DNA from 3 places in the Bacillus sp. PK6-025 genome. Region 3 is predicted to be linked to each of the others. Evidence: riboswitches for the same ligand, from Rfam matches in the RefSeq annotation. Region 3 holds a riboswitch; each other region holds the start of a gene.
What was found. Region 3 has a riboswitch for S-adenosylmethionine ahead of M1D67_RS08965 (YezD family protein). Riboswitches for the same ligand answer to the same signal wherever they lie in the genome.
Positions count from the first base shown of each region.

Region 1 (4,252 bases), 270 kb from region 3:
AAGCGAGATGACATCGCTCGCTTTATAGCCGCGGCGTTCTGAAATGTCTTTGATTTCAGCGGCAAAGACGTCTAAAATCTCCTGTTTCTCTTCATCGGTCAAATCGTATTTTTCTTTTAAGCCGGCCGGCAGCTTTGTGATATCCCATTTTTCATAAATGACCTCCTGCCCCTTTAGAAATTGTTCTACTTCTTCCTGCTTTTCAATGGTCGTGTTTTGTTCATCATGGATTCGAATTGTCGCCATGCTTTCTCCCCCTTTTTAATTAACGTGGTAAGCCTGCAAAGCTTTCAGTTTTAAATGCCAGCTGAACAGGAATTCATACGCTTCAAGCATCCGCTTTGTCTCAAATGCCGTTTTTCCCCAGACGGTAATGCCGTGGCTGCGAATCAGCACTGCCCCTGAATCGCCTGAAAGGTGTCCGGCAAAATCCGCCGCCAAATCCGGAATATGAGCGCTGTTTTCGATAATCGGGATCGCAACCTCCGCATTTTCCTCCCAAAGACCGAGCGCCTTTATGATTTCCTGGCCTCTGAATGTCGCTTGCTTTTCTTTTGCGTAAAGCTCTGAGATGACATTGTTGTCAATCGTATGGACGTGAAGACAGCAGCCCGCGTTTGTATTTTGATAGACACGGGTGTGCAGCAGCGTCTCCGCCGACGGTTTCAGCGTATGTCCGGTCTCCGCCGGTCTCCCCTCTTCGTCCGCCAGCAGAAAATCCTCCGCGGATGCTTTTCGCTTATCTTTTCCGCTTGCTGTGATGAGAAATCGCAGCGGGTCTTCTGATACTTTGATTGACAGATTGCCGCTTGTCGCAGGGAACCAATCCCTTTCCGCAAGCTCTTTTTTTACCTCGGCAAGTTCGTGCCATTTTTGCTCAGGGTCCATTCTTTCACCTCCGCGGTCTCTTCAAGTATTCGCTTTACATCACGGAAATCGCCGAATCCCGCATGCTTCAGGCCGAGCCCCTCACATTCCCGCAGCAAATAATCGCGCGCGATGCACAAGTCGGAACATTTGGCAGCTTCAACATCTGTAACAGAGTCCCCGATCATGACAACAAAATCGTCCCGGCCTTTCAGCCGGCGGATGATAGAAGGCTTGCAGCAGCCGCATTCATTTCCGCAGCTGCCGTCACACGGATACGGCCAGCGGATCTCGATATTGCGTCCTGAAAAGCCGGCCTCATTGCAGTAAATGCGTTCCTTTTCGACAATGCCTTCAAGCAGAGGATAGACGAAAAAGTCCATCCCTCCGCTCACGACGTAAAACGGAAGACCCTGCTCATCCAGGAAAGAGACAAACTCTGTAAACCCGGGGCGGATCTCGGCTTGTTTCATTACATATTCCATAATGTCTTCTTTCAGGCTTGACGGCAGCAATTGAAACATTCTGCCGACCCCGTCCTTAATCGATATGTCCCTGGACAGAACCCCGTCTTTTAAAGCGAGCCACTCTTCTGGAGCAAATTGTTTCATAATGCTGATGATGTTGTCGTTCGTTGTAATGGTTCCGTCAAAATCGCAAATGATAAGCGGCTGCCTCATACGGAAACCTCAACCCTTCCCCATTTTTCAAGGGCGAGCTTTAAATCGGGAGAACGCTTTGCTTTTTCTTCGACTGGCTCCGCTTCCAGGACGGCATCAATGATCGCCCGAAACGCCCTTCCTCCGCCTGCCGCTCCGTTTGGATGACCGTGAATCCCCCCGCCTGCGTTGATGATATGGTCAATGCCGAAGTCTTTCATCAAGAGCGGCACCATGCCGGGGTGAATACCGGCCGACGGGACGGCGAATGTCGGTTTAAAAACGTCTTCCTTCGTGCATTCATCATATATGGCAAGCGCATCCCGCTTCGGCAGAGCAACGCTTCCGTACGGTGAAGGGAACAGGCTGAAATCAGCACCCGCATACCGGTTGAGCTTGCCGAGCAAGAGCGAATGGGAAAAACCGTAATGCGGCGACGAAGTGAGTGCGCCGCTTACTGCCGGGTGCGCCATGATCGGCAGCGGGATGTCGTCGTCTTCCGCAAGGCTTTGCAAAACATCGAGCCCGTAGGCAAACACATTCAGCAGCAACACATCGGCTCCGAGCTCGGCTGCTTTTCTCGCCTTCGATTTCAGCTCCATTGTCCTGCCCGTCAGGTTGACGGCATACAGCGTTTTGCGCCCTGTTTCTTCAAAAGCTGCCTCAAGCACTTTTTTTCCTTCCGTGATTCGTTTTTCAAAGGGGGCACTGCCTGTTTCGAATAAGATTTCATCGTCCTTGATCAAATCCACTCCGCCGAGCGCCTGCTGTCTGAGCTGTTCCTTCAAGTCTTCCATATCGCGGCCGATGACGCCTTTAAAAATGCTCATCAACAGAGGCCTTTCAAATTCGCCGATTTTTTTCCGGATCCCGTATACGCCGAATTTCGGGCCCGGCAATGATCGTTTAAAAGACTGCGAAAACTCCAAATCCGCCAATTTGATTTTTCCGTCGAGAGACAGCTTTCCAAAAACGGTCGTCAGCACAGCGGGAACGTCGCTTGTAAAATTGGCTTCCGGATAAGCGATGGTGACCGTTGCCTGTTTTTCCCCCAGCGCGCTTTCTGTTTCTTCGACCTTGACGACGCGTCCTTTATGCTTTTTCAGCTGTTCCTGCTTTAAGAGCGGCAGATCTGTCCACGACCCGACCGTCAGTCCGATCGCGATTTGCTCGGCCCGCTTTTCTGCGTCACATCCTTGATCTGTCAAAACATATGTTGCCAAAAGTTCACTCATTCTGTAGCTCCTTCCTGCTTCATGCATATAAAAAACCTCTTTTGCTGCTTTAGCTAAAAGAGGTTTCGCATTTCAGGTTCGAATCCTTATCTCTCAGCGTCAGCTGCAAGAATTAGCACCGTGCTTAAAAAGTCGGTTGCCGGGCTTCATCGGGCTTGTCCCTCTGCCTGCTCTTGATAAGAATATTGATTTTATAAATTATTTTGAATTATCCCATCGTTTTTCCCGGTTGTCAATGACTGTGGCCGGTCTTTTTGAATATATTCAGCTTGGCAATGCGCGAAGCCGCTTCCCGGAGCCGCTCTTCGCTTGTCAAGAGGCCGACTCTCACATAGCCTTCTCCGTATTTGCCGAAGCCGATGCCGGGCGCTGTGACGACATTCGCTTTTTCGAGAAGCAGATCGGAAAAAGCCTCAGATGTATACCCGTCAGGGACAGGCATCCAGGCGAAAAAAGAACCTTGCGGAGCATCCGCGTGCCAACCGATTTCGCGGACCGCACGAATCCATACATCCCGCCTTTTTTCGTAGCGCTCATTTTGCTCCTTGACACACGCTTGGTCTGATAGAAGCGCGGCTGCCGCGGCGTCTTGGACCGCTTTAAAAAGGCTGACATACATATGGTCCTGATAAAGGTTCAGCGCTTCGATCACAGATGCGTTGCCAACTGCAAACCCGACCCGCCATCCAGCCATATTATACGTTTTGGAAAGCGTGTAAATTTCGATTCCTGTGTCTTTTGCCCCCTCCGTTTCGAGAAAGCTGACAGGCCTCTTGCCGTCGTAGCCGATCGCACCGTAGGCAAAATCGTGGACGACGCAAATTCCGTTCGACTTGGCAAACCGGACAGTCTCTTCGAAAAAAACAGGCGTGGCTTGGGCACCGGTTGGATTGTTTGGATAATTTAAATACATGAGCTTCGCATTTTCTTTCACTTCCTTCGGAATCCGGCTGTAGTCAGGCAGAAACTGATTGCCCGCTGTAAGCGGCATCGTTTCCATGTTCGCTCTTGCCAGCTCAACGCCCGACCAGTAGTCGGGATAGCCGGGATCGGGAACGAGCACGGCATCCCCCGGATTTAACAAACATTGCGGAAGCTCGACAAGACCGGCTTTTCCGCCGAACAATACAGCGACTTCGCGTTCGGGATCGAGCTCTACGCCGTATTCCCTTCGATAGAACGCGGCTGCCGCCTCCTTGAGTGAACGGCTGCCGCGAAAGGAGGAATACTGATGGTTTTTAGGGTTGCGAACGGCTTGCGCCATTGTATCAACGATGTGATCAGGTGTCGGCTGATCGGGATTCCCCTGGCCGAGATTAATCACATCATGGCCGGCGGCGATTTTTTCATTCACCTTTTTCACCAAGGAAGCGAAAAACTGCTCAGGCAGCTGTTTCAGCACATCTGAAAGCTCAAATTTCATATGATTCACCCGCTTTTGAAAAATTCTTGAAATGATAGTCCATCATCATATATTGTTAAATGTAAAAT
Region 1 is NZ_CP096509.1:1,453,669-1,457,920, reverse strand. It holds gene M1D67_RS07415 (1,2-dihydroxy-3-keto-5-methylthiopentene dioxygenase) at 1-246, opposite strand, end outside; gene M1D67_RS07410 (methylthioribulose 1-phosphate dehydratase) at 262-888, opposite strand; gene mtnX (2-hydroxy-3-keto-5-methylthiopentenyl-1-phosphate phosphatase) at 849-1,547, opposite strand; gene mtnW (2,3-diketo-5-methylthiopentyl-1-phosphate enolase) at 1,544-2,761, opposite strand; SAM riboswitch class I at 2,845-2,944, opposite strand; gene M1D67_RS07395 (pyridoxal phosphate-dependent aminotransferase) at 2,994-4,184, opposite strand.
Region 1: another riboswitch for S-adenosylmethionine. It lies ahead of mtnW (2,3-diketo-5-methylthiopentyl-1-phosphate enolase); the one in region 3 lies ahead of M1D67_RS08965 (YezD family protein).

Region 2 (4,252 bases), 730 kb from region 3:
GTGCACCGTCAAACTCTTTTTTGATCAATTCAGCGGTATCGTCTGATTGGTACAGCTCAACGATCTTTTTCAAATCTTCACGGTCCCGGTCTTCTGTTCTGGCCGCAATAATGTTGATGTACGGTGTCGCTGTTTCGTCTTCCAGTTTAATCGAATCTTTGACAGGATGGAAGCCGGCGTCAACCGCTATGCCGTTGTTGATAACAGATGCAGCGACGTCGGGAAGCACGCGCGGCGTTTGCTCTGCGGCCACCGTTGTGATTTTGAGTTTTTTAGGATTTTCTTTAATCGCATCAAGCGTTCCGTTTCCGTCAAATCCGTCCTTTAATTGAAGCAGGCCGGCGGACTCCAACAGGAGCAAGGCTCTGCCCATGTTCGTCGCTTCGCTCGGAACAGCGATTTCCGCGCCGTTTGGTATATCGTCAGGCGAATCATACTTCTCGGAATAAATGCCCATCGGAGCGATGATCGTTGTGCCGATCGGCGATAGTTCAAGATTGCGTTCCTTTTTGAATGCATTAAAGTAAGATATCGTCTGAAATGCATTGGCGTCAATGTCACCGCCCGCCAAAGCCTGGTTCGGCTGAACATAATCAGAATATTTGACGATTTCAAGCTTTAAGCCTTCTTTCTCGGCTTTTTTCTTCACAAAGTCCCAGATTCTTGTATCCGTTCCGCTGATGCCGATTTTAATGGTTTTCGCATCAGAGTCTGCCGCACACCCCGCGATCACTCCCGCAAGCAGCAGTAAAATGATAACAAATGTGAACTTTTTCATCATAGCTGTCTCCCTCTCTGTTTATCTTCTTCTCAATTTTTTGGACAGAACGTTTCCGGATGTCTGCAATCCCTGCACAACGATGACGAGAATTGCAACCGTGATGATCATCGTCAGCGTGTCAAACCTTTGGTAGCCGTATGTGATCGCCAAATCCCCAAGACCGCCGGCGCCTATCGCACCAGCCATCGCCGACGCTCCGACCAATCCGACCGTTGCCACCGTAAAACTCAGCACAAGCGAACCGAGCGCTTCCGGAATCAGAAACCGGAAGATGATCTGCCGCGGAGTCGCTCCCATTGCTTCAGCGGCTTCAATGACTCCCGGATCGACTTCAAGCAGAGAGTTCTCGACGAGCCTTGCGATGTAAGGCCCCGCATAAAAAGTCAGGGGAACAATCGCTGCCGATGTGCCGATGGACGTCCCCACAATCAGCCTTGTCACCGGAATTAAAGCAACCATCAAGATGATAAACGGAACGGAACGGAAAATGTTAATGATCATATTGACAACCGTAAAAACTGCCGGATTTTCAAGCAGATGCCCCTTCCTTGTGACAACCAGCAAAATGCCGAGCGGAATGCCGATCACGCTTGAAAATAAAAGCGAGAAAACCGTCATTTGAATCGTCTGAACCAGTGCGTCAATGATTTGGTCATATGTAACAAGCATGCTTATACCTCCCTGATGCGAATGTTTTCTCTGCGGATATATTCGAGCGCCCGCCCGATTTCACCGTCTTCCCCCTGCAGTTCAACCGTCATACTGCCAAACGGAATTCCCTGAAGCTCTGTAATCGTTCCGTGCAGAATGTTGACTTCTACGTCAAACCGCTTTGCCACTTGCGAAAGAAATGGCTTCCCGGAAGATTCGCCGACAAATTGAAGCTGGTAGAGATGCTTCACATTTAATTTTTGAATCGATTCAGGTATCTCGTGGTCGATGGCTGATTTGACAAAGCTTTTGGCCGTTTCGGTTTCCGGCGCGGAAAACACGTCAAACACGCTGCCTGATTCAATGATCCTTCCTTTTTCAATGACCGCGACTTTGTCGCAGATTTCTTTTGCCACATTCATTTCATGAGTGATCAACAAAATCGTGATGTTATATTGTTCGTTGACGCGCTTCAGCAGCTTCAAAATATCGCCGGTCGTCTGCGGGTCAAGCGCGGATGTCGCTTCATCACAGAGCAGAACCTCCGGATTTGTCGCCAGCGCCCGGGCAATGCCGACGCGCTGCTTTTGGCCGCCCGACAGCTGATCCGGATAATCGCGGGCTTTATCCTCAAGTCCGACAAAATGGAGCAGTTCCGTCACTTTTTGCTTGATTTCGGCTTTCGGTGTTTTGACAAGCGCGAGCGGCTCAGCGACATTAGCGAAAATCGTCTTTGAATTTAACAGGTTAAAATGCTGAAATACCATGCCGATCTTCCTTTTAACAGCTCGAATCTCAGCTTTCGACAGAGACATCAAGTCTCTTCCGCCGACGAATACCTTTCCGGCCGTCGGTTTTTCAAGGAAGTTCACACAGCGGATCAGCGTGCTTTTCCCTGCGCCGCTGAATCCGATGACGCCGTATATTTCCCCTTTATCTACATGAAGGTCGATTCCATTGAGCGCATGAACCTTCTGTCCGCCGCTTTCATAGACCTTTTCAACGCCTTCAAATGTAATCATGATGATCTTCCTCCTCTTTTTGGCTAACAAAAAAGGCTCCCTCTTAAAAAATAAGAAGAAGCCTTAGACGACACGAAGTAAATAGAGTGGTCCGCTCTCTTCTTATCTTCCAAGCCCGTACGGCTTGTTGGATGTGGCACAGTATTCTGCTGTATGCAGAACCCGCTGCCGAGGCTTCATAGGGCCAATTCCCTCCGCCTCTCTGAATAAGAAGTGTTGATGCATGAAGTTTTACCTAACTTTACAGCTTCTTTGAAATGTTGTCAATCAGAATTGTGAAAATTTCAAAAACCCGCTTTTTAATGCTTTATTTTTCGCCCTGATTATTAAATTTCACTTTTTTTAAAAAAATTGTGTTTAGCAGTTGTAATTTCGCTTAAACACTGGTAAAGTAAAGGTAATTATTTTTGTTCGAACTATCTTTAAGAAGAAAGTTTTGTAAGAGTTTTCGTCTTGGAAGTTTGTTTTAGAGCAAGAATAGTGAATTTAAGCGTTATCGCTTTAGGAGGAAATTTCATGCTAGAAGGTAAAGTAAAATGGTTTAACTCTGAAAAAGGTTTCGGATTCATCGAAGTTGAAGGACAAGACGATGTATTCGTTCATTTCTCTGCTATTCAAGGCGAAGGCTTCAAAACTTTGGAAGAAGGCCAATCTGTATCTTTCGAAATCGTTGAAGGAAACCGCGGACCACAAGCTGCTAACGTAACAAAAGCGTAAGCTGTGAACCGCTGATCTTCATACAGGACTGCTGACCGAATGTCAGCAGTCTTTTTATATTTAAAAAAAGCCTGACGCCCGGAAAACCGGCGTCAGGCTTTTTTTGCGAAAACCGCTTATGAAGCGATGTCTCTTTTTGTGAATGCACCAAAGGCGAGCACATGAAAAACGATAAAATAGACAGCCAGCACCACAATCGAGAATCCCAGCGTCATGTCTGAAACAAGCGGAGATCCGTCAAAGTATTGAGTGAGATCAGTGTTGGCAAATAAGATGTATTTCACCCAATCAAATTTCGTTGCGAGCAAGTTTGTCACCGTTCCGCCCATTGCCAAAAGGAAAATTGAAATACCTACGGCAAGCGAGCTGTTTCTGAAAACAGCTGAAATCATAAAGGCCATTGTCGCCATCATCAAAAGCGAGATTGAATTCAGCAAATAGCTGCCGGCCAAGTGCAGCAGCAGGCTTTTTTCTTCAACTGTTCCATCGGCGTACGCCAAGTGAACCTGGCTGCCGTCGCCTGCCCCGAATAAAGCAATGCCTGTGATACCCGCGCTTGCGAACAGAATGAAAAGCAAAGCCAATGCAAAAAGCAGAACTGTAAAATATTTTGCCAGCAAAATTTTAAAGCGGCTGATCGGCCTGATGACAAGCAGCTTCACCGTTCCCCAGTTGAATTCATTCGCAACGATTCCCGCAGCCACCGTGATCACAAACAGACCGAGGAGAGGAATGGTGCTGCTCGCGTCGCTGATGAACGACAGGGCCGAATAGTCCCCGTCTTCCGGCAAATCGTGCTTGATTCGATACTCATTAATGGCGGTCAACCGTTCATAGCTTTTTTCAAGTGCCGGATTATTGACCCCTTTAAGTTGTTCTTTCATATCTTTATTTTCCTGCATCAATTCTTTTTTCCAGTCCGGGTTTTGGTCTGTCTCTCCGATCGTCTTTGTGAGAACGCCCAGCCCGATGGCAGATAACAGCAAAATCGCAATCATGACATATGTGCCTTTTCGATTAAAAATTTTGATCCATTCATTTACGATGAGATTAAACATGCTGAGCTTCCTCCTTCTCTGCG
Region 2 is NZ_CP096509.1:990,110-994,361, reverse strand. It holds gene M1D67_RS05040 (MetQ/NlpA family ABC transporter substrate-binding protein) at 1-778, opposite strand, end outside; gene M1D67_RS05035 (methionine ABC transporter permease) at 800-1,450, opposite strand; gene M1D67_RS05030 (methionine ABC transporter ATP-binding protein) at 1,453-2,454, opposite strand; SAM riboswitch class I at 2,554-2,667, opposite strand; gene cspB (cold shock-like protein CspB) at 2,971-3,171, shown strand; gene M1D67_RS05020 (ABC transporter permease) at 3,288-4,229, opposite strand; gene M1D67_RS05015 (ABC transporter ATP-binding protein) at 4,222-4,252, opposite strand, start outside.
Region 2: another riboswitch for S-adenosylmethionine. It lies ahead of M1D67_RS05030 (methionine ABC transporter ATP-binding protein); the one in region 3 lies ahead of M1D67_RS08965 (YezD family protein).

Region 3 (4,252 bases):
CCATGCGGACATCAGCCGGAATATCGTCTGATTTTGTTTCCCCGACGAGCGGATTGAGGAAAAGACCGTCTACCGTCTCGAGCGCCGTTTTTTGAATGTATTCGTGCGCTCTGTGAACCGGATTTCTCGTCTGGAATCCGACGATCGTTTTCCAGCCGAGTTCTGCGAATTTTTTTCTTGTTTCCAGAGGTTCGAATGTGTGGGCCGGGAATTGCTTTACGCTCCGTTTAATGAGAGTGATCGGCCCGCCCACATAAACACTGCCGCGGTCAAACAATTTTTTGACGCCCGGATGCTCGAGTTCGTCGGTTTTATAGATATTGACGGCTTCCATTTTCTTGTCCGGCGTATAGATGTCTTCGATCTCGATGACGCCGTATGTTTCCCCATTATAGGTGAGGCGGACGGTGTCCCCCGCTTTTAAGCTTGAAGCTTTTTGCTCGTCAACAGGCAGAGCGATCGGAAGCGTCCATACTTCGCCGCTTGACAGTCTCATATTTTCGACAACGGACAGATAGTCTTTCTCTGTCATAAAGCCTTGGATCGGGCTGTACGCACCGATTCCGATCAGCTCCAAATCTGAAAAAGCCATTAAATCCAGTTCTATTTCCTGTGCGATATGTTGAAAATCGTATGCTTCATTGACGCGGTTAACCAATACACCGCCGTGTGGTGCTAAACTCATAAACTTGTTTCCCCCTACTTTGTGTTTAAATTCCTCCGCCTTGTTCATGGACGGAGCTGTGCTCTTTTTTGACTGCTCTCATCAGGCTGATCGTCCCGACAGATGCCAGAAGGACGCTTGTGACGACGATGAGAGCATAATAGTCTCCTTTTAATAAAAGGCTGACCAGCATATAAGACAAGCTTAATGAAAGGAACGGCGAGACGACCCATACTTTCAGCATCGTTTTGACCACTTGTTTATGAAAGACATTGCCGCCGTTTTTTGCCATTCCCATCCCTATAATAGAAGATGATGTGACTTGCGCAAGCGGAACCGGCAAACCGAAAATCGAACTGATGATGACAAGCCCGGCTCCTGTTCCGGAAAGGATGATCCCCTCTCCTTTTGAAAATTTCGTTATTTTTTTGCCGTTTGTTTCAAGAACGCGCCTGCCCAGTAAAAGGGCGCCCAGCGCGACAAACAGTCCGCCGTAGAGCGTTCCTTCCCCGACTGTCAAAACATGCGCCGCCACCAGAGGTCCGACAGCATTTGCGACATTGTTCATGCCTGCTGAGAAGGCTTCAAAAAACCCGGTGATCAACAGAATGACCGCCAAAACCTTTGCTTTCTTTCCCGAGGCTGGACGTTTGATCGTTTTTTTCATGATGTTTGCCATCGCAAATGTAAAAGTAAAAGCGACGATTGGTACAACGACCCAAAATGAGACGATGACAAGCAAAGATTTCACATATAAAACCTGGTAAGCGACACCTACTCCGACAACAGATCCGACCGTCACTTCACTTGTCGAAAGCGGGATGCCGAGTACATTTGCGATAAAGAGCGACAGTGCCGCCGAGCCGATAATAATGCAGACGATTTCAAGCGAAATCACCCGTTCGGGAATGATGCCTGAGCTGATCGTTTTCACGACGTTTCCTCCGCCGATGACGGCGCCCGAGAGAACGCCTGCTGCACAGATTATTAGTGCGTGAAACTTCTTTTTGACGGCTTCAGATCCATAGGCGATTCCCATTGAAGCAGCTGCACCGCTCGCTCCGATATTCATCGCAAAAAACATGCTAAATAAAATGGCGGCAAGTTCCATGACTCATCTCCTTACTCGTGTAATCCGCATTCTGTTTTAGCCGATCCGTTCCAGCGGCCTGATCGAAGATCATCCATTGTAAAGGCCGGAGAGGTGCACGGAGCGCAGCCGATGCTCGGGTAGCCTTGATCATGAAGCGGATTATACGGGAGATCGTGCTTTGTCACATATCTCCAAATATCCTTCCACGTCCAATGAATGAGCGGACAAACTTTGATAGACTTGAATTTTTCATCTTTGTTCAAAAAATTCGTTTTGCTCCGCCCGGGCGATTGCTCGCGGCGCAGGCCCGACAGCCACGCCGGGTAGCCTGAAAGCGTCTCGCGGAGAGGAATGACCTTCCTCATTTCACAGCAGGAATTCGGAGCGGTCTTCCATAGTTCGTCCCCATATTCTTTCGCCTGCTCTTCGACGGTAAGCTCCGGTGTTTTCATGATAATCTGAAGGCCTGGATATCGTTCTTTGACAGCGTCGATCGTTTCATACGTTTCTTTAAAATGAAATCCCGTATCAAGGAAAACGATGACCGCATCTTTTTTCACCTTATAAATCAAATCGATCAGGACGATTCCCTCAATTCCGAAGCTGCACGCATATACAAGCTGATTTCCGTAATGTCCGTACGCCCATTTCAAGACAGACAGCGCTCCTTTATAAGAGTCATCTTCCTGAAAAGAGATATTTGGTTCTTCCCATGTGCTGTAAGTAAAAATTTTCGGTTCCCCCTTTTTTCGCCAACAAAAAAACGGCTTCCAGCAGAAAAAAACTGTGAAAACCGCCTCTAGTTTGTCTAGTCAGCTATTTCAATCTTATTTTTTCATTTTTTTCGATTTGAATGACTTTGCCGTCCTGAACAACGAATGTGATCGATCCGTAATTCATGTCTTTCAGCATGTCTTTCATTTTGATGATCACCTTTTCAAGCTGTTCATCTGTCTTCACTTCTAGCTCCTCCTCTGCCCCTAAAAATTAAAATCTTTCTTCCAAATTTGAAAGAAAGACGAGGAACTCCGCTATTCCTTATCTCTCAAAATGAGGGCATTTTGCTGGAAGTAGCACCTTACGCTTCACACGCAGGTTGCCGGGTTTCATCGGACCAGTCCCTCCACCGCTCTTGATAAGTTTGCTTTTGTTATTTTAAAATTTTAGCACAATTCGAACAAAAGTCAACCCGACTTTTTTTATAGGATTAATAAAAAATAAAAATAATCCGATTTTACTATTTTTAAATCTGTAAAAAGACGCAAAAAAAGCCGTTCTCCCATTAGGAGAATACGGCTTTTATCATTAATCCATCCAAGACTTGCTTTCAGGATCCGCCTTCCATTCTTTCAGTTTGGCGGCATCCTGTTCGCTGATATATCCGCCGGCAAGCGCAGCCTCTGTCAATGTATCGTAATCAGTCAGCGTACGGTATTCAACGCCCGCTTCGCTGAAGGCGGCGGCAGCTTTAGGAAGCCCGTAAGTGAAAATGGCGGCGACACCGAGCACTTCACATCCCGCCTCTGTGAGAGCGGCTGCCGCTTCAAGGACGCTTCCTCCCGTTGAAATTAAATCTTCAATTACAACGACTTTTTGTCCTTTTACAACAGCGCCTTCAATTTGGTTTCCTTTGCCGTGCGCCTTCGGTTTGCTTCTGACGTAGCACATCGGCAGGCTCAGCCTGTCGGCGGCAAGCGCGGCATGGGGGATTCCCGCAGTTGCCGTACCGGCGATCATTTCGGCTCCGGGAAACTTGTCTTGAATCAGTCCGGCAAGCCCTGAAGCTATATCATCCCTTACTTCCGGATATGAAAGCGTCAAACGATTGTCGCAGTAGATGGGCGACAAGATGCCGCTCGCCCATGTAAACGGCTCGTTCGGGCGCAGGAAAACCGCTTTGATTCTTAATAAATGGTTTGCAATGTCTGTTTTCATGCCTTGGTTCCCTCCCACTCATGTCCTATTCTTCTGTAGGCTGACACAGGATCTTCCGCCTGTGTAATCGAACGGCCGACAACGATCACCGACACGCCTTTTTCCCTTGCGTAGCCAGGCGTCGCCACCCGGACCTGGTCGTTGTTTTTGTCATCCGCCATGCGAATTCCGGGTGTCACGGTCAGAAAATCTAAAGACGCGGCCCGGTAAATGTGTTCGGCTTCATGGACGGAGCAGACGACACCGTCAAGTCCGCTTTCTTTAGCCAACTTGCTGTAGTGAACAACTGTATCGAGAAGCGGCGTTTCAATCAGCAGCTCTTGCTGAAGCATTTCTGAAGACGTGCTTGTCAGCTGGGTCACAGCAATTAATGAAGGGCGTTTTCGGCCTGCCGGAGTCCCCGCTTCAAGGCCTTCAAGCGCCGACTCCATCATTTGCTTTCCGCCTGCTGCGTGCACATTGACAAGGCTGACGCCAAACCCCGCCAGCCTTTTCATCGCCTTGTATACGGTCGTTGGAATGTCGTGGCATTTTAGATCAAGGAAAATGCGGCAGCCGCG
Region 3 is NZ_CP096509.1:1,725,065-1,729,316, reverse strand. It holds gene sat (sulfate adenylyltransferase) at 1-685, opposite strand, end outside; gene M1D67_RS08975 (inorganic phosphate transporter) at 711-1,775, opposite strand; gene M1D67_RS08970 (phosphoadenylyl-sulfate reductase) at 1,787-2,488, opposite strand; gene M1D67_RS08965 (YezD family protein) at 2,574-2,690, opposite strand; SAM riboswitch class I at 2,793-2,899, opposite strand; gene pyrE (orotate phosphoribosyltransferase) at 3,063-3,692, opposite strand; gene pyrF (orotidine-5'-phosphate decarboxylase) at 3,689-4,252, opposite strand, start outside.